Regions from separate parts of the Vibrio sp. V30_P3S12P165 genome, predicted to be linked through region 2. Evidence: predicted binding sites of a transcription regulator. Region 2 holds the regulator's gene; each other region holds the start of a gene.
The links. The regulator PurR, encoded in region 2, represses purine synthesis genes. The targets are predictions, from matches to a motif close to TNANGNAAACGTTTNCNTNA.

Region 1 (10,506 bases), on a different contig from region 2:
TGATGTCCGCAACTCACTTGGTAACTCAGACCAACGTACCGCCAGCGAAGCACTGTCACTTAATACTGTTTGGCTAGTCGATAAAATAGCCCCCGCCTGTGCACGGTAAACTTGCACATCTTGACGAGCTTGTGACGAGGTGATCCATTGGCTACAACCATTAGCAAGTGCCGTTTGCCCATCAAGACTAGCAGCTAGTTTGAGCTGAACAAAAGGCATGCCGGTTTGCATTCGCTTAATAAAAGCGAAGTTAAGCGCTTTCGCCTCACGCTCAAGTAGCCCAACCACCACCTCAATGTTAGCCGCTCTCAACATAGCAATCCCACGACCAGAAACTTGCGGATTTGGATCTTGCATCGCACAAATGACTTTGCTAACACCAGCGTTGATTAAGCCTTTCGCGCAAGGTGGTGTTCTTCCGTAATGAGAACAGGGTTCTAATGTAACATAGGCCGTTGCTCCTTGAGCTTGATCCCCAGCCATTCGCAGTGCATGAACTTCGGCATGAGGTTGCCCAGCTCGATAATGAAACCCTTCTCCTACGACCTTATCACCGCGTGTTATCACACAACCCACATTGGGATTTGGTGCAGTCGTAAATCGACCTCGCTCTGCAAGTTTCAGTGCATAGGCCATCATTTGATAATCAAAAGCAGTAAAGTTGGGCATTCTGGGACTCAAATTCAATTTTCTAGTTTGGCTATCTCTTCACCAAACTCTCGGATATCTTCAAAGCTACGATAGACTGAGGCAAAACGGATATAAGCAACTTTGTCTAACTCTTTGAGTTGATCCATCACCAAATTACCAATCAGTTGGCTAGGAACTTCACGCTCACCGGTCGCACGCAGTTTAGATTTTATATTGCTGATCGCTAGCTCTATCGCATCGGCACTCACTGGGCGTTTTTCTAGTGCTCGCTGCATACCACCGACCATTTTTTCTTCGTCAAATGGCTCTCGATTACCATTCGACTTTATCACTTTTGGCATCACAAGTTCGGCCGTCTCAAAGGTAGTAAAGCGCTCACTGCAAGCTAAACATTGCCGGCGACGGCGTACTTGATGCCCATCAGCGACCAAGCGAGAGTCGATGACTTTCGTCTCATTTTCAGAACAAAAAGGACAATGCATATTACCTCCATAACTAGACGCTCAGTGTACCTAAATGCGAATATGAACAAAAGTAAAAGGGGCTTGCTTGCCCCTTTTCTCAACCTGTTAACGCAAATTTGTTAAGTGTGACCAACTTAGCCTTATCATCAAGGCTAACTTTACTGACGAGATAAGTAATTAGCTTTACCAACCCATTTATAGCTAGTCAGTTCTTCTAATCCCATTGGCCCTCGTGCATGCAATTTTTGAGTGGATACCGCCACTTCCGCGCCTAAGCCAAATTGAGCACCATCAGTAAAACGGGTTGACGCATTAACATAAACTGCCGCTGAGCCAGCAGAATTAATGAATACTTCGGCATTAAAAAGATCATTGGTCATAATCGCATCGGAGTGGCTTGCATTATGTGTACGCATGTGTTCAATCGCTTCATGCACATCTTTGACCACTTTTACCCCTAAGGTATAACTGAGCCATTCAGTATCAAAATCACCCGCCTCTGCAGTACGAATGTCACGCGCTTCACTCATCAAGGTTTTGGCCTGATTGTCCGCGACAAAAGCAACTTTATGATTGAGTTTGACAAGCAATTTTTTAAGTAGCGGTTGCGCAATCGCCTCATGAACTAACAAGGTGTCCAATGAGTTACAGGCAGAAGGACGCTGTGTTTTGGCATTTTCAATCACATCAACCGATTTATCGAGATCAGCACTTGCATCAACAAAAATATGGCTGATGCCAAACCCGCCAATGATGACTGGAATTGTACTGTTTTCTTTGCACATTTTATGCAATCCAGCCCCACCTCGTGGAATAATCATATCCACATACTCATCCAGTTTGAGTAATTGGGCAACCGACTCACGAGCGGGGTTTTCAATATACTGAATCGCTGCGATGGGTAATTGAGCTTTGACTAATGCCGACTGGATCACTTTAACCAATTCCATATTGGAAAAAAAAGTCTCTTTGCCGCCACGTAAAATGGCCGCATTACCCGTTTTTAAACATAAAGCGGCAATATCAATCGTCACATTAGGTCGAGCTTCATATATCACCCCAACAACGCCAAGCGGAACACGACGTTTGGCGAGAGACATACCGTTTGCTAACACTTTACCGTCGATTTCACCGCCGACTGGATCTGGCAAGCTGATCACATTACGTACATCAGTGGCGATAGCATCTAAACGTGCTTCATTCAGGAGCAGACGATCGAGCAGAGCATCACTCAGTCCCGCTTGTTTACCTGATGCAATGTCTTTTGCATTCGCCGCTAAAATAACGGCCGCATTGGCTTCGAGTTCATCAGCAATCATAGCTAATGCTCGGTTTTTCTGTGCGGTTGATGCGGTGGCAAGTTGGAAAGAGGCCGCTTTTGCCGCTTGGCCCATTTGGATTAAATCCACGCTGTTTCTCCCTATTCTTGAATGACAACCATATTGTCACGATGGATCACTTCAGCACCATAATCGTATCCGAGAATATCGATGATCATTTTGCTGTGTTTACCGGCAATTTTTGCTAAATCACCACTTGAATAAGCGCTGATTCCTCGGGCAATTAAATGTTGATGCTGATCTTTGACGCGAATCACTTCACCACGAGCAAATTTCCCTGCCACTCGAACCACCCCTTTCGCTAATAAACTACTGCCTTTTTCAAGCAAAGCATTCGCCGCACCCAAATCAATAATAATGTCGCCTGATGCTGCAGGGCCAGCTAATATCCAACGTTTGCGATTCTCCAGAGCCTCTTCTAATGCCAAAAACCGTGTACCTTGTGGGTGATCACTCAGTGAATCAAAAATGACATTTTGAGCACGACCGGCAGCAATAATCACTTCAATTCCGGCACGACGAGCGATATCGGCCGCTTGTAGTTTAGTCGCCATACCGCCAGTACCCAATGTTGTACCACTTCCGCCAGCAATTTTTCGCAAAGTGTCATCAATGGTTTTCACTTCTTTAATCAATTCAGCGTTGGGGTCTTTGCGCGGATCGGCAGTAAATAAGCCTTTTTGATCGGTCAACAGTAACAATTTATCAGCACCGCATAAAATGCCAACCAGAGCTGAGAGGTTGTCGTTGTCACCAACTTTAATTTCATTCGTTGCTACTGCATCATTTTCATTGACGATAGGAACAATATCGTTATCAACCAATGCATTGATAGTGTCACGAGCATTAAGAAAGCGCTCTCGATCGTCTAAATCAGCTCGGGTAAGTAACATTTGCCCTATTTTAATTCCATACAAAGCAAACAGGGATTCCCATGCCTGAATCAACTGACTTTGACCGACCGCCGCTAAAAGCTGCTTACTGGAAATAGCGTGCGGCAAGGCGGGATAACCGAGATGCTCTCGCCCAGCGGCAATCGCGCCAGATGAAACAATCACCACTTTGTGGCCCTGTTTTTTAAGTTCAGCGCATTGGCGAACAAGTTCAACCATATGGGCTCGGTCAAGTGCCAAAGTTCCGCCAGTTAATACACTGGTTCCTAACTTGACCACAACCGTTTGGGGTGTGATTTGGCATTGTTGATTCGTTGTCATGATTTATTCTGCAATGGAAAACATATAAGAGGTGATGTTTTAGCAATCAAGCGCGGGTTGTACAAGAGGAAAAAGAGGTGAAACACCTCTTTTTTTGACGGTTTCTCTATCTTACCCTCAATCTAGACAAATTCATCCGACTGTTGATGTAAAGAGAGAGTAAATAAGAACCGTTCTTGTAACGTTTGCGCGAGTTTTTGATGAAATGCTTGTTGAGTTCTTACGACTTCGAACATTGCTTGCTCTGGGGGAGAGGAAGCATCCCAGTGTCCAGCAACATTATATCGCCCTATTCGATAATTAGCTTCAAATCCGGTATCGGTTTTAGTCAGCTCCATCCACCAGCCCCAAAATTCACGTTTTTCAGGCGATTTTTTATCGTTAATACAAACGGCCAAGCAATCAAAGAGGTATTTCCCTTCTTGGCATTGGCCTTCGCGCAGATAAGGACCAATCGCTTTCAATACTGACAACAAACGGTGGTGGGTTGGTTTTTTTGCCACTTCTGACATTTTATCTCTCCATGTTTAGAATGCCTATTCATTATAATAATCATGCGCTTAAAAAGCGCACAGCATTCACTTTTCACTAATTAAATTGAAAAGTCATCCACAGAGTTGTTCTTCGAGCCATTTTATTGCTAAATCGAGGGATTGCTCATATCCTCGTGAAATACTTTCATCTTTTACCAGTTTTGCTTTTCCTCCTTGACTGAAGGTAGCAATCAAATGGTTATCACTTGCTGGTGATACGGGATCTCCCTCCATAGAAAGGGCTAAAATCGGTACCGGTGTACGCCTTGTCGCCAGTACCCCTTGAACTTTCAATGACCAAGCCATTAATTGAGCCGATAAGCTTGGAATATCAACCGTGTTTTTCCCCAAACGAGACGCCAAAACATCTAAGTACATTTTCGACATCATTTTCATTTTTTCTTGAGAAACAAAAATATCGTGAACAGGTGCCCCAATCGAAACACAGGCTTTTATCTTCGAAGATTCAAGAAAAGAGAGCCGAACCATAGCATTGCCACCAAATCGAAATCCAACGAGTCCAACTCGGCGATGATCCACCCAAGGCAATGGTGCTAACTGATTAAGCACCGCTTGATGTAAGCAAGAGGAATCTTGGGTTAAAGGCCAATGATGACTATGCCCCACTGACGGCATATCTATCGTTAACATCGCGATATTACGTTTAGCTAAATAATCCCTGAACAACCGCCACATATCTGTTTGTAAACTATCTAATCCAGCGCTTACCATCACCACCGGCTGTGGTTCATTCGTATGCGATAAATGTAAATGACCGATAATTTTTTTACCTTGATAGTCAAACTCCAGCGGTTTAATCGTGTATTTGGTCAGCTCAGCCGCTTGTTGATAAGCTTGATTGGCTAAAACACGCGCTTGTATCGCCAGGTTATCTTTTTTTAAATGCGGGTAGCCCGCAATGCTATAACACAAGGAGGCACTGAACATCCGCTCTGCTGCTTGATCCCCGGTTAAAGATTCACTTTGCTTATGGTAGTTTGCTCCAAGCCGAGTCCATTCATAAGTCCAATTTCCACTGTGATACCCTATCACGGTATCGAGCCATTTATCATAGGTTCTCGAATGTTGTGATGAAGCAATACGCGCTAACACTTCTTCTTGATCTATCGGATCAATGCCTAACCATGCCCACTGTAAGCGGCGCAAGTTGCGATACCAGAAGAATGTATCTTGTTCCATCTTTTGTTCGATAAACTCAAGGCTACTGGGCATATACTGAGTTAATGCGGAAGTTTCTTTGGCTTGCTTGTGTTTTTGAAATAACGTTTCAGAAAGATTGTTACTGCTTGAATCAGACATAAGACATCTCGTTATATAAAGCATAGATGCAGTTATACTAATCAAAAAAATGGCCCTTTGCAGGGCCATTTCAGTGATTATTGATCAAAAGTTATCATAAACAAGATGCGTGATTATTTTTGTTTGCGGTTGACCGGTTCAATATAGGATAAAGCCATATCCCAAGGTTGTTCAATCCATGTATCTTGTTCAATGTCAACAATGTATTCATCAACTAACTCTTTTCCTGCTGGTTTAGCACAAACCGTAACGAATTTCGCTTTAGGATACATTTGACGAATCTGGCGCGCTGTATCACCACTATCAACTAAATCATCAACAATTAAAAAACCTTCGCCATCATGTTCTGGAGCTTTTAAAATACTCATGTCGCGTTGGTGATCATGATCGTAACTTGAGATGCATACGGTATCGACATAACGAATCCCTAATTCACGGGCCAAAATAGCAGCCGGAACCAGACCACCTCGGCTGACACCTAGGATACCTTTCCATTGTTCTGCAGGCATTTGACGCTGGGCAAGTTCACGACAAAATTTCTGCATATTGTCCCAAGTGATAACGAATTTTTTACTCATTGTAATTAAACCTAATTGTTTGGAAATTGGGTATGTTTATGCCTCAAGGATAAACTTAATAATAAAGATAGCTGCCATGATCCAGACACTGAGTGACACGTGACGGCCTTTACCACTAAGCAGTTTGATCAACGCATAAGAAATAAAGCCAAGCGCAATGCCTTCTGCGATAGAGAACGTCAGCGGCATTAATAAACAAGTCACCACCGTTGGTGCCGCTTCCGTTAGATCACGCCAATCAATACTGACTAGGCCAGAAAGCATTAGGATGGCAACATAAAACAGAGCTCCTGCCGTTGCATAAGCTGGGATCATGCCCGCTAATGGCGAGAAGAATAATGCAAGCAGAAATAAAATGCCAACCACAACAGCGGTCAATCCTGTTCGTCCACCAGCAGCCACACCAGAAACACTTTCCACAAAAGAAGTGGTATTTGATGTACCAAGCAAAGCGCCAACCGAGGTCGCCGTTGAGTCTGCTAATAAAGCACGATTTAAACGAGGAATTTTACCATCTTTGCCAATAAAGCCAGCCTTACTTGCCACACCAACTAAGGTTCCAGCAGTATCAAACAGATCAACAAATAAGAAAGCAAATACGATCGAGATCATACTAACTTCAAAAATAGCAGAAAAATCTAATTGCATAAAAGTCGGTGCAAGGCTTGGTGGAGTAGACATAACCCCTCCCCAAGTCACATCACCAAATAGAAGTCCAAGAGCTGTTACCGCCAAAATAGCGATCATTACGGCTCCTTGAACACCTCGATGCACTAAAGCAATCGTGAAAAAGAAACCGAGCGCACCCAACACGGCTGGCAAGGCGGTAATCGCCCCCATAGAGACCAGTGTGGCTTGGTTATCCACCACAATACCGGCATTTTTTAACGCAATAAACGCTAAAAACAGGCCAATACCAGCAGAAATCCCGGTTCGTAATGACATCGGAATTGAATTAATGATCCACTCGCGGATCTTAAATAAGCTCAATAATACAAATAGTATCCCAGAACAAAATACTGCCGCTAATGCGACCTGCCAGGTATAACCCATTCCCAATACCACCACGTAGGTGAAGAAGGCATTTAACCCCATTCCTGGCGCTTGGGCGATAGGATAATTCGCGACAAATCCCATGATAAAGCAGCCAATTGCGGCAGCTAAACATGTCGCGACAAAGACAGCGCCGCGATCCATCCCGGCATCAGATAGAATCGCCGGGTTGACAAAAATAATGTACGCCATTGTCAGGAAGGTGGTGATCCCGGCAATGATCTCAGTGCGCACACTTGTACCATGTTCACTGAGTTTAAATAGTCTTTCCAGCATGTTTGAGTCCTAATAATGGTAACGTAAACGGTTGCGTAATCGATTGGTCGCCGATTATAAAGTTATCAACCAATAAATTCCATACGGAATTAAATGCAATAAGTAAGAATGCACGCATTTTTAGGATAAAAAAACGCCACCTAATGATAGGTGGCGGTGAATTATACGAATCAAATACGATTAACAATAAATTCCAATATAGGGGTGAACAAAACTGTTCAAGATACAAGCTTAAATTTAGTAACCAAAGCTTGAAGGGTATGTAAAGTTACTAGTAAACACAGCGTTATTATTCCAGAACATTACAGACGATAAACCTTTATTCATAACTATCACCATTAAAATCAAACATTGTTTATTGATTTCTCAGTTCCTTGGAGGCGATAAATCGGACTCATCCTTTGAGCATTTTGTCTTCACTCGCGAAGTTGGTTATAAATATACCACAAAGAAATTTTATTACAATAGATTTAGTGATAAAAATCACATAAAAGTAAAAATTGACAAAAAAAACGCCACAAATGGTAATTTAATTACAGAATAAACAATAAGACACGTACCGCTGTCTTATACTTCTCTGACTTCGATATGACGTTAGTGAAAACAACAAAAGCAGAATTGATCACCAAAGGCGCTACTCCCACCACAGACATAGTGGTATGCTGTTTCAGGTTACTATGTCATAGCCCGATTACAGCCTATCTATCTAAAATAGAAAAAAAAACCTAACAATAATCGGGGAAATTTACATAAAAGGAGTCACTTGTGTCTGAATTCCACTCTGAAATCAGTAAATTATCACCAAGCCCTGTATGGCAATTTTTCGATAAGATTTGTTCCATTCCTCATCCATCTAAACATGAACAAGCTCTTGTGCAATTCATCATTGATTGGGCGACCCAGCAAGGCTTTAACGTTCGTCAAGATCCGACAGGAAACGTGTTTATTAAAAAACCAGCAACATCAGGTATGGAACATAAGAAAGGGGTGGTACTCCAAGCTCATATTGATATGGTGCCGCAGAAAAATGAAGACACAGAGCATGATTTTACGCAAGATCCCATTCAACCTTATATTGACGGTGAGTGGGTAACTGCGAAAGGAACCACACTCGGTGCTGATAATGGTATTGGTATGGCAACCTGTTTGGCAGTACTGGCCTCGAATGATATCAAACATGGTCCACTTGAAGTGTTACTAACCATTGATGAAGAAGCGGGAATGACCGGAGCTTTTGGCCTACAAGCGGGTTGGTTAGAGGGAGACATTCTTCTAAATACCGATTCAGAACAAGAAGGTGAAGTCTATATGGGCTGTGCCGGTGGTGTCGATGCGGCCTTTAGTTTTGATATTCAACGTGAAGAACAACCGACTGGATTTGTGACTCGCCAACTGACACTGAAAGGACTAAAAGGTGGTCACTCTGGTTGTGATATTCATACTGGCCGGGGTAATGCCAATAAACTATTGGCTCGCTTTATTGCTGAGCATGGACATGCGTTAGATCTTCGTTTGATCGAGTTTCGTGGGGGCAGCCTGCGTAATGCCATTCCTCGTGAAGCATTTGTCACTGTTGCCGTTCCCGCCGAAAAAGTTAATCAACTCGATGAAACCTTCACACAATATCGCGAGTTATTAACCTCAGAATTAGGTCAAGTTGAAACAACCATCATTACGTTAAATCAGGCGATTGAAACCGCTCATCAAGTTTTTACTTTACCGTGCCAGCAACGTGTTATAGCAGCGCTTAACGCGTGTCCTAACGGGGTTATTCGCATGAGTGATGACATTGAAGGCGTGGTAGAAACTTCCCTGAATGTTGGCGTAATCACAACAGAAGAAAAGCAAGTTAACGTTCTCTGCCTCATTCGCTCACTGATTGACTCAGGCCGGAGCCAAGTACAAAGTATGCTTTCATCAATTGCGCAACTGGCTGAAGCAAACATCACCTTCTCGGGAGCTTACCCTGGTTGGAAACCTGATGCGGATTCAGAAATCATGCACATTTTCCGTGATATGTACCAAGACCTCTATGGGCATAAACCCAATATCATGGTTATTCATGCTGGGCTTGAATGCGGGTTATTCAAAAAACCTTATCCCAATATGGATATGCTCTCTTTTGGCCCAACCATCAAATTCCCTCACTCTCCCGATGAAAAAGTGAAAATTGATACCGTAGCGCTCTTCTGGCAACAAATGATCGCTTTACTGGAAAATATTCCAACCAAAGCCTAAAGTTAATGGTCAAGCTAACCTAGGGGGCTGTTGACCTTTTGAGCTAATTTTTACAACAACTTGTGGCTTATTTATACAAGACAGAAGCTTATCATGTAGTTACTCTACATGATAAGCCGATAATCCGGTAAAAAGAGCCACAAACACTGCCCAAAAGGGTCGGCCAAAAGCATTTTTTTATCGATACGAAAAATTTTATTCATTAGCGATACCCACGGTCTACTGCTAGAGTTCGCGTCCTTGAATTTCTCCTGAGTTATTCACCCGACTCGATTCAAGCGATAACTGCATAGCCAATGTCATGAGCGATGATATTTCTTCTCTTGATATAGCCAAATTCAGAATCGTGTCCACTATACCCAAACAACTTGCTGTTGCAGGTAGGCGGCAAGTGAGTGACAAATTGTCTGGAACAAATTTGAACAGCCGTAGGCTCGCCTTTGGTGAGAGCCACAGATGGCTCTCATCATCCCCATCAGCATAGACAGGCTATGTGATTGGGGTGAACGAACGCAGCCAACACCCCTGCAGATTCAAGTAGGAAGGGTATATGCTCAACATAAATGAAATAACCATGAACGAAGAAAAAATGATTGTAGGATGGCGTGAAATAGTAAGCCTTCCTAGATTAGGTATTGGAAAAATAAAAGCCAAAATCGATACTGGAGCCCGGACTTCTTGTCTTCACACTTTTCAAGTGGAGCCATTTACTAAAGAAAATGCCGCTTGGGTACGTTTTTGGATTCATCCACTACAACATAACACTGAAGAAGTGACGGTCTGTGAAGCTAAAGTGATTGATGAGCGGATTGTTCGAGATTCAGGAGGACATGAAGAGT
Region 2 (10,506 bases):
GATGGTAGTTTTGCTGATTTAATGAATTATGATTTCACCGCACGAATGGAAGAAAAACTCGATCAAATCGCAGAAGGGGATGCCAACTGGAAAAAAGTATTGGATGCTTTTTTTGCTGATTTTAGCGGTGATCTTGAGCAAGCAGAACAAGATGAGTCGGTTGGTGGAATGAAACCGAACCATATTGTGATGACTAATATTCTTTGCCCGACTTGTGATCGTCCTATGGGAATAAGAACTGCATCGACCGGCGTTTTCCTTGGCTGTTCCGGTTATGCTTTACCCCCTAAAGAGCGGTGTAAAACCACCATTAATTTGGGCGATGAAGAGGGCATTATTAATGTTCTTGAAGAGGATGTCGAAACGGCTGCATTGCGTGCCAAAAAACGCTGTCCTATCTGTGAAACGGCAATGGATGCGTACCTGATTGATGGTAAGCGTAAGTTGCATGTTTGTGGTAACAACCCGAACTGCGAAGGTTATATCGTGGAAGAGGGCGAGTTTAAGGTCAAAGGTTACGACGGCCCCGTTGTTGAATGTGATAAGTGTGGCTCTGATATGGTGCTGAAAACAGGGCGTTTCGGTAAATATATGGACTGCACGAGTGACAACTGTAAGAACACTCGAAAAATACTTAAAAATGGTGAAGTTGCGCCACCGAAGGAAGATCCGGTTCATTTCCCAGAATTACCTTGTGAAAACTCGGATGCTTACTTTGTTTTGAGAGATGGAGCTTCTGGTCTATTTTTCGCTGCCAGTAACTTCCCTAAATCACGAGAAACTCGTGCGCCTTTAGTCGAAGAATTAGTCCGTTTTAAAGAAAGGTTGTCTGAAAAATATCAATATTTAGCCTCAGCGCCAGTGGCTGATCCTGACGGCCGCCCTACGGTTGTTCGTTTTAGCCGTAAAAGTAAAGAACACTATGTTCGAACTGAAATTGATGGAAAACCGTCGGGTTGGACGGCGCTTTATCACGAAGGGCAATGGGATATTACGGACAAACGTAAGAAAACCAAATAATGAAATCATTCATTGTAAAAAAGCAGCCTATGGCTGCTTTTTTTACTGTTCTCAATATACCTTCCCTACTCGAAGCGGAAGCGGTGTTGGCTACGTTCCGTTCACCTTAATGGCGTCTATCTATGCGCATAGGAACTTATTTACTTGCCGCCTACCTGCAACTGCCAGTTGTTGGGATATAGAGCAAATTTAAAGGAAGGGAATGGCTATTAATTGTACACTATTGATAGTTAAATCGAGTTTTTAGCGATGATATTCTACCTTTGTAGCGTTTTTTCTTATTTATCTCCTTTAATATATCTATATCAACTGTCACATTTTTCTATTATTTTTGTGTGAGTATTTTTTATTTTGGGATGGAAATCGTGAAATAAATGTTAGAGTTTATGGTGTTAAGCCGCCTCATTTTGTGAACAAGGCGAAGTGTTGAACATATCGGACTTACTTGCTGCACAAAATCTGTATTCGGGGTTTGTATTCCAACATAAATTCGATAAAGTAATAAACAACTGATTGCATTTTATACTTCCCTGAAGTTCGGTTAACAAATGTAATCAGTGACTAAGGAAAGCGTCGTCATTCCCCCCCTAATTTGACATGACGGCAAACCAATGGAAAATGATGGAGAAGAATATGAGTGGTGTATTAGGAATGATTTTGGCCGGCGGTGAAGGTTCGCGTTTGATGCCGTTGACTGAATCCCGTACAAAACCTGCCGTTCCGTTTGGTGGAAGCTATCGATTGATAGACTTTGCGCTTAATAATTTCGTTAATGCCGATTTAATGCGAGTTTATGTGTTAACACAATTTAAATCTCAATCACTCTATTTACACATGAAAAAAGGATGGAATGTTTCCAGTATACGAGATCGTTTTATTGATTCCATTCCAGCTCAAATGCGTGATGGTAAACGTTGGTATGAAGGTACAGCGGACGCTATCTATCAAAACCTTCGTTTTGTCGAAATCTCTGAAGCTGATGATGTTTGCATTTTCGGTTCCGATCATATTTATAAGATGGATATCCGGCAAATGCTTGAGTTCCATCGCCGTGTAGAAGCAAAACTGACCGTTTCCGCCCTACGCATGCCATTGTCTCAAGCGTCACAATTTGGTGTGATTGAAGTCGATACGAATGGGAAAATGATAGGCTTTGAAGAAAAGCCTAAACAGCCCAAATCGATTCCAGGGGCTCCAGAATGGGCTCTGGTTTCAATGGGAAATTACATCTTTGAAACGGAAACGCTATGTAAAGAACTGCGTGAAGATGCCACCAATGAACAATCGAGTCATGACTTTGGCAAGGACATCATCCCCAAAATGTTTCCTCAAGGTGACGTTTATGTGTATGACTTCTCAACTAATACTATCAAAGGGGAAAAGGGAATAACCTACTGGCGTGATGTCGGTACCATAGAGTCTTACTGGTCTGCTCATATGGATTTATTACAAAAAGATGCGCCATTCTCGTTATATAACCGTAGTTGGCCATTACACACTTACTATCCTCCATTACCACCTGCCACGTTCGTTGATATGGATGAGAAAAAAGTGGAGATTACAGATAGCTTAATTTCCGGAGGAAGTTATGTACAAGGGTCGACAATCTATAAATCTGTACTTGGCTTCAGAACCAACATTGCCCATGGATCGTTGATCAGTGAATCGGTGATTTTAGGTGATGTTAAAATTGGTGCAGGGTGTACGATTAAACGCACGATCATTGATAAAAATGTAGAAATCGCCCCTGGTACCGTTATTGGTGAAGATTTAGAACTGGATAGACAACGGTTCCATGTTTCTGACGAAGGAATTGTTGTGATAGCAAAAGGGACAAAAGTTGGATTCTAATCATGAGAAAATGAACATTTGGTTCGCTGTTTCAGAAGCTGAAGGACTAGTGAAAAGTGGCGGCTTAGCCGATGTGGCGAAGGCACTGCCAAAGGCTTTAATGGATCTTGGTCATCAGGTAGCCATTGTGCTACCTGGTTATCGCACCATTGATGAAAAACAAAATTTACCGGTTATTCTTGAAACAGAATTATTGCATTGGCCACATACTCGTTATCAAGTTCGTTTGACTGAACTCGACAAGGTGCCTGTCTATTTGATTGATTGTGAAGAATATTTTGATCGACCAGACTTATATGCAGAGCAGAACCATGCCTATGTCGATAATGGCGAGCGTTTTGGCTTTTTTTCCGCCGCTTGTTTAGATATTTTACCTAAATTAGCCATTCACCCGGATATTATTCACGCGAATGATTGGCACACGGCATTAATCCCTTTCTTATTAAAAACGCGTTATCGTGATGATGGTTATTACAGCGGCATAAAAACCATATTAACTGTCCATAATGCTATTTTTAAAGGTATTTTTTCTTATCATCAGTTGGAAATTATCCCTGAATTGAATCTATCGGGAATGGAATTTTTACAGTATGGCCATGATCATGTGAGTACTTTAAGAGCAGGAATTGCCTTTGCTGATAAAATTAATGCGGTTAGTCCTAACTATGCTTCCGAGTTGTTAACACCATTAGGTTCACACGGTTTGGTCGACGATTTTGTTCGCCGTGCGCGCGATCTACATGGAATCATCAATGGGTGTGATTACTCTGAGTGGAGTCCAGCAACGGATCGTTATCTACCACAAACTTACCATGCAGAAGAGAATGCTTTAAAATCAGGGAAGGCAAGCAGTAAGCAAGCGCTCCAGCAAGAGCTAGCATTACCACAAGTTGCGATACCTATGTTCGGCATGGTGTGTCGATTAACCCACCAAAAAGGATTCCATTATTTACTACCGATTCTCGATCAGTTTTTGCGCAATGAAGTGCAGCTGGTGATCGTAGGGACGGGAGAATCTCAAATCGCTGAAAAATTACATAAGATTGCAGCTACCCATCCTAACAAATTTGTTTTTATTGAAGCTTATAGTAATCGTCTTGCTCACTTGGTTGAAGCCGGCTCAGACTTTTTTATTATGCCATCGGAATTTGAAGCGTGTGGGCTAAACCAAATATACAGTATGGCTTATGGAACTCTGCCTATCATTCGAGAGGTTGGTGGGCTGAAAGACACCGTTCAAGACTATGATAAGTACCCTCAGCAAGCAACAGGGTTTGGTTTTCAGGATCCAACGCCGGCAGCCTTGTTGATTACGATGCAAAGAGCCTTGTTATTTTATTTGCAAAATCCGGATGAAATGCTAAAGGTTCAATTAAGAGCGATGCAGAAAGACTTTAGTTGGCTTGATTCAGCGCAGGAATACTTAAAGATGTATCGTTCGGCAATTTTCGATTACTAATGAAGGGAGGCTGAGCGTAGTCGTGATTGATGCGCTCTGTGCTTTGTCAGTGAGCCAATATCGGCATGTTTTATACATGATTTTTTACAACTCTGAGCAAATGTACAAGGTAAATTATGCTAATCTTCTCTACTAAGTAAGTTGAGTTTATGTGGTGTTCATGCCCCAAGGTTTGTTGTTTCATAAAATTTATCCCCATCCAACCAGTAAAGACTGGGTTGTTTTTGTTCATGGTGCAGGAGGAAGCTCTTCTATCTGGTTTAAGCAGATAAAAGACTATAAACAGCATTTTAATTTGCTCTTGGTTGATTTACGTGGGCACGGTAAGTCGAATCAATTGTTAAAAGATTTATTGGCTCAGCGCTATACTTTCAAGTCTGTAACGCAGGATGTTTTGCGTGTTCTTGATCATCTCAAAATCCAGTCCGCTCACTTTGTTGGTATGTCACTGGGAACGATTATTGTTAGAAATATGGCAGAGTTGGCTGGCGAGCGTGTCAAGAGTATGGTACTCGGCGGAGCGGTTACTCGATTAAATATTCGTTCACAAGTCTTGGTGACACTTGGCCACTTGAGTAAACATATCATGCCTTATATGTGGCTTTACCGCTTATTTGCATACGTTGTCATGCCGCAATCAAGCCAAAAAGAATCTAGACACTTATTTGTCAGAGAGGCCCAGAAGCTTTGTCAAAAAGAGTTTAAACGCTGGTTTACCTTGACGGCTGAAGTGAATCCATTAATGCGTTATTTTAAAGAAAGAGCGTTACCGATTCCTACGTTATATGTAATGGGGGCGTGTGATTATATGTTTCTTCATCCCGTTAGAGAGATGGTTGCAGCACATCAGCAGAGTGAATTAGTAGAAATTCCTGATTGCGGCCATGTCTGTAACGTTGAGCAGCCGCGTTTGTTTAATCAAGTCTCTATCGATTTTATTTACCAGCAAAGCAATTAATGGTGCTTTGTCCGCTGATAGCGTAATCGTTTAATTAGCCATTTGGCCAGCAATGGAAAAAGGCCAAGTAATACAAAAGAAAATAACACAGAAGGGGATATGATCCCCGAGAGCTGATCTATTTCACTCAACTGAGTTCCCGCATTAATATACACTGCCGTTCCAGGTAGCATACCTAATTGGCTGACCCAGTAATAGCGCCAAGTCGTTATCGAGGTGAGCCCCATTAATAAGTTAATCAGAAAAAAAGGCAAAATAGGCATCAGTCTTAACGAAAATAGGTATAAGGCACCATCTTGACTGATTCCATGATTGAGTGTAATCAACTTATCAGAGAAGCGGCGGTATACCCATTCTTTGAGCAAATAGCGGCTAATCAAAAAGGCGATCGTTGCTCCCAGTGTACTGGCAAAAGACACTAAAAATAAACTGATCCAAAAACCAAATAAGGCCGCACCAAGAAGAGTAAATACAGCCGCGCCAGGAACGGAAAAGGCGGTTAATAAGACATAAAAAACAAAATAGAGCAGAGCTGCGATGGCAAAATGTTCATCAATCCATAGAGATAGTTGAGTGTGGTGCTGTTTGATCGAGCTTAGATTGAGATATTGTTGTAAATTGACAGTGAGCAAGATCACTATCGCAAGTAGTATCAATCCAACCAGCATTTTTCGGGTCATTGAGCGGCCTATACTATAGTGGAAAAATTTAATTAGTGGCAAAATTTAGCGTTATCCAATGGATACAGAATAGAACATATTTGGGTATCGTGTGATTTAGGTTAAACCATGACAATAATTAGCCCTACGCAAGTTGGTTGGGTATACAACTCGCTGAGGGACTAATTATTGTTTGAGTGCTGAAAAGCATGAAGAGAGTGTTTTTAAGATAAACGCTTAATAAGTTCCTCGCGTCGCGAAAGCGGAATGACTGACCAGTGCTTTCTTTCAATTGCGCCTTCTAATGCCCACAATAGCTCTAGGCTAACTTCGCTGGAATGGCTTTGTTGTATCGCTTGATAAGCAGCTAGTGCGCCTTGTTGATGCAGTTGTTCAACGGAGTTGATGCCGGCTTTTTTCAACATGCGCTCAGTGGCTAGTCGTAAATTTGGTAAATCTTTCAGCCGTTCTGGTTTTGATTGCTCTTGGTTGTCTCGTTCAAGTTGAGCAATTTTTAAAGCGGATTGTGCCTCAGATAAGATGAATTGCGGATCTGACCAGCTCGTTTCAGGAAAAGCATAATATTTGGTCACAACGGGGAACCCTTTTTTTGTATACACATAGGGTTGATAACCTTGTTGTTTAAATTTGGCGGCTAATTTATCGTTTGCTCGTATATGCAGTTGGTTATTAACCACTAACGCAAACATCGTGTCATTAGTAAAAATGCCAAAACCACCAAACATTGAACGCGATTTGATACGGCCAAGTGGCTCAAAAAGTCGCATTGAGTCTTTTAATACGGGTTTATCCATGTTGTAAATCTCGGTGTATTAACTAATTCGCCACCAAATCAGGTCCGAGAGACTAGCAAAAAACTGCTAAAAGATGTCAATAAGAAGTTAACTTCCTGTCTATGCAGTTTAGCCATCGGCAACCCCGCTACCTACCACATTCGGGTTTAGGCCGGAGGCTTTGCGTCCCACCCTTTCAGATGGTTTGCCCTGTGCGTGACATACTGTATTCCGAGTATTACCTCAGAATACGGATGATAAAGTCATTAAAACTGAACCGTTGTCACTTTTCATTTTTTTGAAAATGTGACTCTGGTTCGATTTTTAGTGATTTTAATCGGTTTAGTTACGCTTATCCATCATTTTTTGGTTAAGTCTCGTACCGTATCGCGTTCAACAATTTCTGGATGCATTTCAAATGTACGGCGTTCGTGTTCTTTATCTTTAATTCGTTCCAGCAGTATTTCAAAGGCATTTTTACCGACTCGGCGTTTGGGCTGGTGAATGGTAGTTAATGGTGGCGAAAAATATTCAGCAAGTTCAATATTATCGTATCCGATAATGGACATGTCGTCAGGAACTCTAACTCCACGTTGTTGTAAACGGCTGATTAAGCCAAGTGCCATCGTATCATTAAAACAAAATACAGCGGTTGGGCGAGTATCCATGGCGAGAATTTTATCGGCCGCTAAAACGGCGGTATCACATTCAAAGTTACCTTCTAAAATCCAATCATCATTAACGGGAAGGTTCGCTTCGGCCATGGCACGACGAAATCCAGTAATCCGTTCTTGGCAAGCGGCTTTGACAAAATGACCACTAAGACAAGCGATAGCTTTATGCCCTTTCTCAATCAGATACTTCGTTGCGAGATAACCCCCTTCTTCTGAGTTATCAATGATCTTATCCGCTTGAGATGTTTCTGGCCCCCAATCCATAATGACTTTAGGAATGTCTGGGTGGCTTTCGAGCATTTCCAGTAACTCTTCTGTTAAGTCAGAGCACATGACCAACATGCCATCGACACGTTTTTCTGCCAACATGCGAATGTAGTCACGTTGTTTTTCATAAATCCCACCGGTATTACATAAAATCAATGTATACCCTTGGCGGTAGCAATAACTTTCAACCCCATCAATCACTTCAGAAAAGAAAAGATTGGTTGATTGCGTGACGAGCATACCAATTGTACGTGTTGTGTTGCATTTTAAGCTCCTTGCCACCGCGCTTGGTGCGTAGTTCAGTTGCTTAACTGCTTCGAGTACTTTTTCTTGTGTCGTTTCTGCAACAAAACGGGTTTTGTTGATCACATGAGATACGGTCGTTGTGGATACACCCGCTAAGCGTGCAACGTCTTTAATCGTAGCCATAAATTTATCCTATCAATGACTGCTGGAGCCGGCATAGGCTTTCACTTCATTGAGTGCAGCAGTAGTTATACCCAGGCTTCCCTCTGATAGGGGCATTCGGCGTTATGATGCGATAGGCGATGTTGATTTTATGATACTGGCTGAGAAAAATAGCCATTTTGCCTGTTGCTTGACGATAACGCTTCATGATTTGGGCACCGGCTTTAATTAGCCTAAAAGTAATAAAAAAACAAAAACCGCTGTTAAATAGCGGCTTGATTTTTACATTCATCTTGTCAGTAGCGAGCAAGATTTTAGACTGCAACGACTCAACCCGCAATGAAATTTAGCTTAAATATGCATTATAACCATACAAAATTGTCAGTAAACGTAGCAATTTGTGAGCAAGAGCCGTGTATCTTGATTTGCTGGTTTATTGGTTATTGAGTATCACTGAGTTCAGCGTTGTTATGCTGACTGACCCAATCTCGCATTGATTGCCACATCAGTCCCATCGTTTCAAACCAATAGCGCTCTGTTTGTTCTAGATATTTGGCTTTGGGAATGTATTTATCCCAAGCTTGACTCACCTTCGTTTGGGCTAGGTAGTTGGTCGGAGCAGGGATAGGCGTGAGTCCAACAGAGTGAAATTCATTCATCGCTCGTGCCATATGACTTGCAGAAGTGACAAGAACCAGTTTTTTATGCTGAACAAAAGCAGCAGCTTGCCGCGCTTCTTCCCAAGTATCTTGTGCGGTTTCCAGTAAAATAATATCAGATTTTGACACACCAAGCGCGAGAGCCACCTTGGCGAGCATTCTCGCATGGCTAAATTCAGTACCACCGGCATAGCCTGATAAAATCAGCTTAGCGCCAGGGTACATGTGTAAAATACGGATGCCTTCCGTTAAGCGCATCAATGCCGTTCGAGTTAACTCCGAGGTGGGTGGAATCGTACCATCCACAACATGGCCATTGCCAAGCACCATCACATAATCAACGGAACCGTCGACGGGCAGAAACGCGCTGTATTGACGCTCTAAAGGCATTAAGAGGCGGCTAGAAAGGGGTTGAAAGGCAATTAAAAACAGACCGCTCAATGCAAAGAGCACCACAAGACAGCCTGTTTTACGTTTGGCGGTAAACATGATTAACATTAAACCGACAAAACCAATGATCAGCAGTGCTGGCAAAGGCATCAGAAGCGAGGAAACGATTTTTTTCAGCTCAAACATAAACAAAATAGTCCGAAAAAACAGCACTTGATAGTAAAATCAGCGAAAGATTCTTTATTCCTGCCATTCCTATGACAGAATAGCAGCACGATTGATTATCATAGCTCAAGCCACAGTGACAGAAGACCGTAATTTCGACGATATTGCCCACAAATTTGCAAAAAACATTTATGGTTCTGACAAAGGTGAGATTCGCCAAGTAATTGTTTGGCAAGACCTCATGAGTCTACTTACCCATTTCGATGAAGCACAAGCTCCGTTGCACATTTTAGACGCGGGCGGTGGTTTGGCACAGATGTCACAAAGATTAGCGAAATTTGGTCACAATGTCACTCTATGCGATCTTTCTTCTGAAATGTTGCATTTGGCAAAACAGGCGGTTATTCAGAACGGTTTACTTGAACGGTATTGCTTTGTACATACCCCTGTCCAAGCGATCGATAAACATTTACCAGCACCTGTCGACATCGTGATGTTCCATGCAGTCATGGAATGGTTGGCAGATCCTCAACAGGCATTGCACCATTTGTTGAACCAAGTGCGAGTGGGTGGAATGGCATCGATTATGTTTTATAACCAACATGGCTTGGTGTACAAAAATGCAGTGTGTGGCAATATTCCTCATATTCTAGCGGGAATGCCCCACCGCAAACGTTTTAAACTTCAGCCTCAACAAGGTTTATTGCCGACCGACGTTTATCAGTGGATTGAACAAGCCGGATTTGAAATTTGTGGAAAATCCGGTATTCGCTGTTTTAGTGACTATATTGGTAACATGCAAAATATGGGTGAATATCAATATGAAGATCTTTTGGCTCTGGAACGACATTATTGCCGTCAAGAACCTTATCTATCATTAGGTCGCTATATCCATGTTTGGGCTAAGAAAAAAGAACAGGTATAACATGAGTGAATTAACTCAAAACGCTGCAGAGCAGCCCATTGATGAATTGGTGAGTTGGGTTAAGCAGCATGATTTCTCCTTGAACCTCAGTGCAGAGCGGTTAGCTTTTTTAATTGCCATTGCCGTGTTGAGCCATGAACGGTTTGATGAAGAGCTTGGTGAAGGCGAGTTGCATGATGCTTTTGCCATTGTAACTCGACTATTTACGGATACGGGGGAGCCTTCGGCTTTTCGAGCAAATAATGCCATTAATGAATTAGTCAAACAGCGCTTGATC
Region 3 (10,506 bases), on a different contig from region 2:
CTAGCTGGTGAAACAAAAACAAAAACCAAAAAAGGCAAAGCGAAACGTGCACCTCGCCCCGCTAAATATAAATACGTTGACAATGGCGTAGAAAAAACTTGGACAGGCCAAGGTCGAACACCTTCGGTTATCCAACAAGCATTAGATGAAGGAAAATCTCTCGAAGATTTTGCCCTTTAATCTCATTAAAAATATTATTAAAAATAAAAGGCTCATTACTGAGCCTTTTATTTTTCCTTATGATGGAAAAAGAGGAAGCCTACCGCTCCCAATAGGCTTCTTCTAAACTGTCTTCTCGTTCTGGTAAACCACGGGATAAACGAGGAGAGTGTTGTACCAGCACCTCATAGCTCGCACGGTTAGAGTATTTACACACCTGAGAAAAAGAAGAATAAGTTAAAAATTGATGCTGATGCTTACTGGAGTTCGGCACGTTTTCTTTATGATATTTATTGGCCGCCATATCATGTAATAGCGCGGATAGTGCGGCATCACCTGCACCATTGGTATTTTTTATTTTTTCAGGCCCCCCCATGTATGGGGCAATATGGGAATAAACTCGAATCGGATTATCACAGCTATAACGGCTGACAGGTCGACTAAACTCATATCGGTTAAATTCTGCAATAGAGCCAGGTAACAGCGGTAATGTCGTTTCTCGTTTTGCTGAATCTTCAGTATATCCCGCCATAAATAAGCCGACCGGCCCCGCAGTACACAGCACTAAGTCAACCCAATCTAACGCTTTATCAGAGGCCGCTAGTGGGTCTTGCTCTCCTGTCAACGCGCACGCTTCATCTTCATTCATAGCCACAACCGAAACATGGTCACGCAAAAAGTTTTGCCAAAATAGCGGATCTTCTTGAATCACAAATTTAGTTCCGAGTGTTAACACCACCGGCACGTTGTATTGTTTGGCATATTCTATTGCACGCATCGTTGCCTCTGGCATTGGATCGCCAGGTTTACAACGCACAAGATAAGCGGTCAGCACCAAAGCAGACGCATTTTGGAAAATCTTCTCAGGAATACTTTCTGGCCGTAATTGATTCATTTGCCCTTCACTGATAGCAAAGGTTCGTTCACCATCTTCCGTAATGAGAGCAAAACAGCGACCAATTGCTCCGTTCACACCTTGTAAATAATTCAAGTCAACTCGGCTGGATGTATTACATAAATAACGATACCCATAGCTACCAATTTTAATATCTTGGCTCATCACACCTAATAAGGTTGAACGATCATCCGCTAAGACCGAATAGTTATGAAGTGTATTTCCGATTGTTCCACCTGCGTACTCACTGCAGATCAATTGATTGTTTTTTAGCTCTTGGTATAGCGCTTCTGCCGCATCATCATCAATAACTAACGAATGCCCTTTACTTAAGCCATAACGTTCAATTAATTCTGAATCTACTTTCGCTTCAATATCGACTAAAGTTTGGTCAATACCAATAATATGAGTACGGGACATTTTTTTATTTTCTTGTGCCTGAATGACAAGAGGATCGCGAGCATGGACAGGAAAATAATGTTTTGACTTACGTTGGCCAGGGAATTTCATAACGGTGGTTCGGCATAGCAATAAAAGGATGGGCGATTCTAACTCGCGACACCGTAAAACAGCAACTGACAGAAAAAGAGCAAACGTTTTCGTAAGCGAGTTTTTTCCTCATCATACTCTACATCCATCAGTCAAAGCCGGAAAACATCGGGTAACCTCAAAATTGCGCCTTCTCAACTAAAAATAATGTATGCCATCAGTTTCTCCGGCTCTCTCAGCTCTCTTATTATTTCACATTAACTAAGAAATCAACGAGATGATTTGAGAATGAGAAGGTTACGCAGAGATAATTGACCGAAAGAAGTGTGATTGCAGTCTCGGATCTGTCCTCAAAAAAATCTTTCTGTTAGAATCTTCCCCCAAGTTCATCAAGTGGTATTGAGTTATGTCAGAAGCTCACAGTACAAATAGTCAAAAGAAAGTTATTGTTGGCATGTCAGGTGGTGTCGATTCGTCCGTTTCAGCGTATCTATTGCAACAACAGGGCTACCAAGTTGAAGGCCTGTTTATGAAAAACTGGGAAGAAGACGATAACGAAGAATATTGTACCGCAGCTGAAGATTTAGCCGATGCACAAGCCGTCTGTGATAAATTAGGCATCCACTTACATACCATTAATTTTGCAGCGGAATATTGGGATAATGTTTTTGAATACTTCCTTGCCGAATATAAAGCTGGAAGAACGCCTAACCCTGATATTTTATGTAATAAAGAGATCAAATTTAAAGCGTTTCTTGAATTTGCCGATGAAGTACTTGATGCCGATTATATAGCCATGGGTCACTACGTTCGGCGAACGTTTCCTGTCACAGGCGAAAAACCACAAATGTTACGCGGGCTTGATAGCAATAAAGATCAAAGCTACTTCTTGTATACACTTAGCCACCAACAGGTAGCCCGAAGCTTATTCCCAGTCGGTGAACTAGAAAAACCAGAAGTTCGTCGAATTGCAGAAGAGCAAGGCCTAGTGACGGCCAAGAAAAAAGATTCAACCGGTATCTGTTTTATTGGTGAACGCAAATTTACCGATTTCTTATCTCGCTATTTACCTGCACAACCCGGTAAAATTGAAACACCAGAAGGAAAAGTTGTCGGTGAACATCAAGGGTTGATGTACCATACGCTTGGCCAACGTAAAGGCTTACACATTGGTGGTCTTAAGGAAGGAACAGAACAACCTTGGTATGTTGCAGAAAAAGATCTCCAGCGAAATGTTTTGATTGCTGTGCAAGGCGCTGATCACCCTTTACTAAAATCTCGTGGTCTATTGGCATCACAACTGCACTGGGTAAATCGTCAACCAGTCACAGACACGCTACGTTGCACGGTTAAGACGCGTTATCGTCAAACAGATATTGCTTGTACCCTCATCCCTATCGATGACAATAACATCAAAGTAATGTTCGATGGGCCACAAGTTGCCGTAACCCCAGGTCAATCGGCGGTATTTTACCAAGGTGAAGTTTGCCTTGGCGGTGGTATTATTGAACAGCGTATCTCATAGTCAACCTTAGGAGTATTGACGTGGCTCACACGAATTATGATCGCACTATCGCTTTTGCTGGGCTCTGTCAAGCAGTGGCCCTGGTACAACAAGTTGCAAGAGATGGCCACTGTGATTCCAACGCGTTCGCCTCTTCACTTCAGGCCATTGTTAACACAAACCCGAGCAGTACACTGGATGTGTTTGGCGACGAGGCTAATTTAAAAGTGGGCCTCGAAAGTTTAGTCAATGGTATTGATAACACGCCTACGGGTAATGAAATGACCCGTTATATGATTAGCCTAATGGCATTAGAGCGGAAGTTAAGTAGCCGTAGAGATGCGATGGCACAACTGGGGGATCGCCTGCAAACGATCGAACGCCAAGTCGCGCACTTCGATTTACTTGATGAAACAATGATCAGTAATCTTGCTAATGTCTATCTTGATGTTATTAGTCCGATTGGCCCTCGCATTCAGGTTACCGGCACACCAGCGGTATTACAACAAACAGCCAATCAGCATAAAGTAAGAGCCTTGTTGCTTTCCGGAATTCGCTGTGCCGTACTTTGGCGTCAAGTCGGTGGTCGACGTCGCCATTTGATTTTTAGTCGTAAAAAGATGATCGAGCAAGCTCAACTGCTACTAGCAAGACTTTAAATGATCGACTTCAACTTCACCCACTTTCACATTTAACTCAAACTCCAGGAGAAAAACATGGAACTGTCAGCATTGACTGCTGTTTCACCGGTAGATGGCCGATACGGAAGTAAAACGATTGCGTTACGTAGTATCTTCAGTGAATATGGTCTCCTAAAGTACCGAACTATCGTTGAAATTCGTTGGCTACAAAAGCTGGCTGCTACTGCAGCAATTACTGAGGTCCCACAGCTCAGTGAGCAAGCAAATCAATTTCTTGATCAATTAGCTGACAACTTTAATGAACAAGATGCCCAACGTATTAAAGACATCGAACGTACTACGAACCACGATGTCAAAGCGGTTGAATATTTCTTAAAAGAAAAAGTCGCCGAAGTTCCTGAGCTGCATGCCATTAATGAATTCATTCATTTTGCCTGCACATCAGAAGATATTAATAACACGTCTCATGCCCTGATGCTGAAAGAAGCTCGTGATACGGTTATCCTGCCAGAAATTCGCAACATTATTGATGCGATTCGAAAATTAGCCGAAGAATATCGCGATATTCCCTTACTTTCACGAACTCATGGGCAGCCCGCTTCACCATCAACGATGGGGAAAGAAATGGCGAACGTGGCTTACCGTATGGAACGTCAGTATAAGCAAATCGCCAATATTGAAATTCTAGCTAAAATTAATGGTGCCGTCGGTAATTATAACGCTCATCTTTCTGCCTACCCTGAAGTCGATTGGCATAAATTCAGTGAAGAGTTTATTTGCGAATCTTTAGGGGTAGCATGGAACCCATACACAACTCAGATCGAACCTCACGATTATATTGCTGAGCTATTCGATGCGATTGCTCGTTTTAATACGATTTTGATTGATTTTGATCGTGATATTTGGGGTTATATCGCACTAGGTCACTTCAAACAAAGAACCATTGCTGGCGAAATTGGCTCCTCAACCATGCCACACAAAGTTAACCCTATTGATTTTGAAAATTCCGAAGGGAATCTCGGCTTAGCCAACGCCATTTTTACACATCTTGCGCAAAAGTTACCTATTTCTCGCTGGCAACGTGACCTCACTGACTCTACCGTTCTGCGTAACTTAGGGGTTGGTGTTGGCTATGCCATTATCGCTTATACTTCTACCTTGAAAGGGATCAGCAAATTAGAGGTGAATCGCGAGGCACTATTGGCCGAGTTAGATAAGAACTGGGAAGTGCTTGCCGAACCAGTACAAACGGTCATGCGCCGTTATGGTATTGAAAAACCATATGAAAAACTTAAAGAATTAACCCGAGGAAAACGGGTGGACGGTGAAGCCATGCGTGATTTTATTGATGGACTAGCGTTACCACAACCCGAGAAAGATCGCCTAAAACAGATGACTCCCGCCAGCTATATTGGCTATGCTATCGAACTGACTGATAAACTCTAACTCTAACTCTAACTGGATTAGATTAGTATTCAATACAAGGGCCATATATGGCCCTTTTTCATCACAACCATATGCTCTTGGTGATTATGGCTGCTTTTGAAAAAATAACGTAATTTTTCCGACTTCAATGCCGAATTTTTTAATCTTAGTCAGATTAAACATATGCTTTTCATCTTGACGATACATCCAATCATCAAATAAAACCTGAATCGCTTGTTGCTCAGTTTGTAATAAAAAAGTGTACTGCCAATGTAAAGTATTTCCGACCGCCTTTCCTTTAGCTTGGCCGATAATATCATCTGCTTCACCGAGGTATTCACCGCGATCAGTACGAGTAATTATCCAAATTCGCTGACTTTCTTCACCGTCATCAAACACAAAGTCTTCCACTAAAGTCAGAACCTCGCCTTCTACAGAGCCTTTAATTAAGACTTCAAAGCGTCGTGTTTGTTTATCTGTATAATCTTGCACCATCCCCCAGGCTTGAGTTGTGCCTGAAAAATATTCGAATAAATCAAACTTGGGTTCATTTTTTTGATAGTCCTGAATGTCTGCTGAGCAGGCAGTGAGTAAACATCCCCCCAACAACCAGAGCCATGCATAGAAGTATTTCATCAGTTTATTCCTATTAACTGCTTTCTTAATTGAGGATAATGGCTACGTGGCGATAGCCAAATAGCTAGGAAGGCCTCATTCATTACCGGATCTTGAACCAGGCCACGTATTTCAGACTCATCCTGTGAAGGAAAGAAAATAAGTTGACCCGTTTGTCCATCCGAGAGATACACCAAACGCTGCCCTTGTTCGACACTTGGAAACATGTGACTAAATTCACTCAGCCACCGCTCTATTTCTGCCGCTGAATAGCCAAGTTTTTGCCACTGCTTTTGGGTCGCCTCTAATAGTTGTTGCTGCGAGATTGATCGCAAGTAGTGAATTTCCAATGCAACTGGATGAGCTGGTAAATCATCAATATGATGATAGATACCATCTGGTGTACGGAGCTGGGAGGTATAAACATCAAACCATAACCACGAAAGGGTTGCCTGCCCAACCACTGGCCACATTGACCACATGGTTTGCGAATCTTGGATAGACGCCGCCCGAACAGGAAGTAATAAAGTTAAGCTTAAACTGAATTTAGTGATAGCGACTATCCATTTCATCGGTGAACACCTTTAGCAAAAAGAAGGTTAACAAGAACCACTGGATAAAGAGTATCCCTAATGTGATCGAAACTGGGTAAACCAGCGTAACAGCACCAAAACGATATCCTGCCCAATAGCTTAGAGCTCCCCCTAATCCGCCCAAAAACATCACCCATAGGCGAGGATAAGTACAAACAACGGTTAACAACCTTTGGCTATACCAAGCAAAGCCTCCCCATAGGGCAATGAGCCATAGCGGAATCCAAGTTGCCTCGGCAAAAATGAATAGCGCAAAGTAATGATTTGCCATATCCAGAGTTATACCGATGATCGTGATGACCAACACCGGAAATATGCGATAACGCGCATAGTAGACAGACGTCAACCAAGTCAAGAGTACCAAGCCAAGCGTGACGCCTTGCCAGTTGGTTTGCCCTAATACCGCGCACAACCAAATCACTTCAAACCATAATGATGGCCACAACAAGCTACGCATTATCCACTCTTCTGCAATGTCATATGAACAGCGCTGATCGTACGAGCGTTAAACCCACCCTCACAGTAGCAAAGATAATAGCGCCACATACGGACAAATCGTTCATCGTAGCCAAGTGCCCGTACCTGCTCCAGCGAAATTTCAAAACGTTGACGCCAGTCAGCTAACGTCTGTGCATAATCTAATCCGAGGTCAAAGAGATCACGAATCACAAGATCACTATATCGAGTGGCAGTTTCAGCCAGTACCGTAATTGAGGGTAAAAATCCACCGGGGAAAATATATTTCTGAATAAAATCAACATTATTACGATAATATTGATAACGTTGGTCGACAATAGTAATCGCTTGAATCGCCATTAGCCCTTGCGGTTTTAATCTCTCATTACACTGCTGAATATAGGACTTTAAGTAAGCATGACCGACTGCTTCAATCATCTCGATCGAAACAAGTTTGTCAAACTGCCCGGTCAACTGACGATAATCCTTTTTCAACAGAGTAATTTTATCGCTTAATCCGAGCTGTTTTACCAACGCTTCTGTATAGGCAAATTGCTGCTCTGAGATAGTCGTCGTGGTCACACGGCATCCATACTGCTGAGCCATATAGATCGCCATCGCTCCCCAACCTGTACCAATTTCTAATACATGATCTGTCGGTTGAAGTTGTAGCTGTTGACATAAACGATCCATTTTATTGATCTGAGCTTGCTCTAAGCTCTCTTCAGCAGAATGATAAAGCGCACTTGAATAGAGCATGTTTTTATCTAAAAAGGTTTGATAGAGCGTATTACCTAAATCGTAATGTGCCTCAATATTTTCCTTAGCTTGTCCAACCGTATTACGTTTTAACCAATGTCCAAGTTGGTTAACCGTACGTGTCCATACGCTACTTTTCGCTTCCAGTTGATCAAGTGCCGACAGGTTTCTCGCCATCAATTCCATCACCGCCGTCAAATCTGGACTATCCCACCACCCATCCATATATGCTTCTGCAGCGGCAATACTGCCTCCTTTGAGCAACCGAGCATAAAAATCAGGATGCTTCACTTCGATAAAGGCATGCAACTGGCCAGTATCACTAGAGCCAAATTGTTCCATGTTTTCATCATGATATGATTCTTTAATGGTCAAGCTACCAATACGTAATAAATGGAGAGACCTCAATGCCACCGCTCTGGCACCTTTGGAAAACATAGTCCGGGTTTTAGGCATTATTAAAGAAGCGGACGGTATCATTATTCTCTCTCCTTACTCTTGTCTTGTTCCGATTGTGGGTGTGCATAAAAGGGAGCACCTTTACGCCAAAGTTTAAAAGCATGCCAATAAATCCCCACCATCACTTTAACTGTCATCATCGGTGTTTTGAGCAATAACTTAATCAGTGCATTACTGGTAAAAGGTTGAGCACGCAAGGTCAATGTGGCATCAAACTCTTTATGCTGCCGATGACACTCTAAATGCACCATTAAATGATCAGTCAAGGGTTTCAGCTTCCAATGGTATTGTTGGTCGATGGGATTAAAAGGTGACACATGAAAGGCTTTATCTTGTTGCCAATGCTGATTATTGTTACCGGCATCTGCTGGGAGCGCATAATAGTGTCGCTCATTCCAGGGGGTATTGCTGACTTCAGCTAATAAATAACGCCACAGGCCTTGTTCATCATATAAGTAATAAAAATTAACGGGACTAAAATACAGCCCGAGGTAACGTAAATGGAGTACCGCGACGACTTTACCCGTTATCTTGTCACCAGTTAATTGCTCTACTTTACTTTGCACTGCACGCTTTAAATCACCCTCACCGAGATAATCTTGACGACGAAAGCGTGCCCAGTGCCACCATTTTTCACCTAACCCCCAGACTTGATTTTTCAATGCTTGCCATTCATCCAAATCAATACAGGGCATGAATAATCGGTAGTTCAGCGCATGTTGCACAGGGGTTAAGCGGCGATGCCGAATATGACCAACCATTAAGCAACTTCCGATATGAGATGGAACGTCACTCATTTCACAACTCCTTATTTAAACTTCGCCTGCAGAGCATTTAATTGTGTCACAACATCCAAGCCGCTTTTTACACCATCTTCATGAAAACCGTTGTGCCAATACGCACCACAAAACCAGGTATGATTAATACCATTCACCTCTGATTTACGTTGCTGGGCAGCAATCCCTTGTGTCGTAAACACTGGATGATGATAGATAAACCGCCTAAGCACTTTATCTGGATCAATATCTTGACCGCTATTGAGCGTGACACAAAAAGTGCTTGAAGAAGAAATATGCTGCAGAATATTCATATTGTAGGTTAAAGAGGGTAAACGGGTTTGCTGATCTTGCACGCCCTTCAACCAGTAGTTCCAAGATGCCCACGCAGCTTTCCTTTTTGGGAGTAACGAGGTATCGGTGTGTAAAATCACTTCATTCGCCTGATAAGTCATGGCCCCCAGAATGTTTTGTTCTTTTTCGGTCGGATCGGCCAACATCGCTAAAGCTTGATCGCTATGACAAGCAAAGATCACTTGATCAAACCGTTCTACTTGGTCATTGACGGTTAATTCTACCCCTGAGTCCATTCGGCGTACGGATGTGACCGGAGAATTTAGCCTGATCTGCTGCTGAAACCCTTTCGTTAAAGGCGTGATATACGACCGTGAGCCGCCTTGAATAACATACCACTGTGGACGATTAGCTACTTCAAGTAATCCATGGTTTAGAAAAAAGCGTAAGAAAAAACCCAACGGGAAAACTCGCATATCTGCCAATGAAGATGACCAAATGGCAGCTCCCATCGGTAAGATATAATTTTCACAGAAATAGTCAGAAAACTGATGGTGTTGTAAAAAGTCCCCCAACGTGAGTAACGTTTGTGCTGGCTGATGACTCGCCAACTTAGCCAACCGATTAAAGCGCAATATTTCGCCAATAAAACGATAAAACTTAGGGTTCAGCCAATTTCTTTTCTGCGCAAATAATGTCGTTAAGGTATGTCCGTTATATTCCAAGCCATTGCCATCATTACGGACACTAAAACTCATTTGTGTGGGCAGCCCTTTGACACCGATTTCGTCCATCATACGGATAAAATTTGGATAAGTGCGGTCGTTATAGACAATAAAGCCGGTATCAATTGCGTAATGCTGCCCTTCCCATTCAACATCGACCGTTGCCGTGTGACCCCCAATATAATCATTGGCCTCAAACACGGTGATATCATGATCAGTATGTAAATAGTGACCACACGTTAAGCCTGAAATTCCGCTGCCAATAATAGCAATTTTCATGATTTATCCTTTTTATACACGAACCAGCCACTTCACCCATTGCTGCTGCCAACGATAGGGTAATAAGGCGAGTAGTCGAATCATCCAAGTAAAACGGGCTGGAAAATAAATATTTTTTTTCCCCTTTGCTAACCCGGTACGAATGGCTTTTGATGCCTGTTGAACGGTAATCATCATAGGCATTGGGAAATTATTTTTGTCGGTTAAAGGCGTGGCGACAAAGCCTGGGAAAATGGTGGTGATAGCAACGCCTTTATTCTGCCAATCTAATGCCAGTGAACGAGCTAAATAACCCACGGCTGCTTTTGATGCTCCATAAGCTTCCGCTCTCGGAAGTGCTAACTCACTAGCTATCGATCCGACAATCGCCACTCGATGCCCTTTCATCAGTCTCGATTGAATCGCCTCAAGGCAAATTGCGACACCAAAAACATTGA

Region 1: a site for PurR is predicted at 7,449-7,468, ahead of CAG57_RS15765 (NCS2 family permease). Genes of this name have one in related genera too.
Region 3: a site for PurR is predicted at 1,640-1,659, ahead of CAG57_RS02600 (inosine/guanosine kinase). Genes of this name have one in related genera too.

What each region holds. Positions count from the first base shown of each region.
Region 1 is NZ_WXWH01000077.1:163,953-174,458, forward strand. Features, by position in the region: gene ribD (bifunctional diaminohydroxyphosphoribosylaminopyrimidine deaminase/5-amino-6-(5-phosphoribosylamino)uracil reductase RibD) at 1-669, opposite strand, end outside; gene nrdR (transcriptional regulator NrdR) at 684-1,133, opposite strand; gene CAG57_RS15740 (glutamate-5-semialdehyde dehydrogenase) at 1,274-2,524, opposite strand; gene proB (glutamate 5-kinase) at 2,536-3,669, opposite strand; gene crl (sigma factor-binding protein Crl) at 3,792-4,181, opposite strand; gene frsA (esterase FrsA) at 4,275-5,522, opposite strand; gene gpt (xanthine phosphoribosyltransferase) at 5,636-6,100, opposite strand; gene CAG57_RS15765 (NCS2 family permease) at 6,137-7,429, opposite strand; gene CAG57_RS15770 (beta-Ala-His dipeptidase) at 8,195-9,667, shown strand; gene CAG57_RS15775 (ATP-dependent zinc protease family protein) at 10,242-10,506, shown strand, end outside.
Region 2 is NZ_WXWH01000030.1:190,085-200,590, reverse strand. Features, by position in the region: gene topA (type I DNA topoisomerase) at 1-1,020, shown strand, start outside; gene glgC (glucose-1-phosphate adenylyltransferase) at 1,642-2,871, shown strand; gene glgA (glycogen synthase GlgA) at 2,882-4,330, shown strand; gene CAG57_RS06535 (alpha/beta fold hydrolase) at 4,491-5,288, shown strand; gene CAG57_RS06530 (TVP38/TMEM64 family protein) at 5,285-5,968, opposite strand; gene CAG57_RS06525 (TfoX/Sxy family DNA transformation protein) at 6,172-6,762, opposite strand; cyclic di-GMP riboswitch class I at 6,877-6,961, opposite strand; gene purR (HTH-type transcriptional repressor PurR) at 7,101-8,111, opposite strand; gene elyC (envelope biogenesis factor ElyC) at 8,531-9,352, opposite strand; gene cmoM (tRNA uridine 5-oxyacetic acid(34) methyltransferase CmoM) at 9,441-10,229, shown strand; gene mukF (chromosome partition protein MukF) at 10,231-10,506, shown strand, end outside.
Region 3 is NZ_WXWH01000013.1:447-10,952, forward strand. Features, by position in the region: gene CAG57_RS02595 (H-NS family histone-like protein) at 1-180, shown strand, start outside; gene CAG57_RS02600 (inosine/guanosine kinase) at 260-1,564, opposite strand; gene mnmA (tRNA 2-thiouridine(34) synthase MnmA) at 1,950-3,068, shown strand; gene hflD (high frequency lysogenization protein HflD) at 3,089-3,706, shown strand; gene purB (adenylosuccinate lyase) at 3,764-5,134, shown strand; gene CAG57_RS02620 (DUF3833 domain-containing protein) at 5,219-5,749, opposite strand; gene CAG57_RS02625 (chalcone isomerase family protein) at 5,749-6,300, opposite strand; gene CAG57_RS02630 (DUF2878 domain-containing protein) at 6,275-6,778, opposite strand; gene CAG57_RS02635 (SAM-dependent methyltransferase) at 6,778-8,016, opposite strand; gene CAG57_RS02640 (DUF1365 domain-containing protein) at 8,016-8,792, opposite strand; gene CAG57_RS02645 (NAD(P)/FAD-dependent oxidoreductase) at 8,804-10,069, opposite strand; gene CAG57_RS02650 (SDR family NAD(P)-dependent oxidoreductase) at 10,082-10,506, opposite strand, start outside.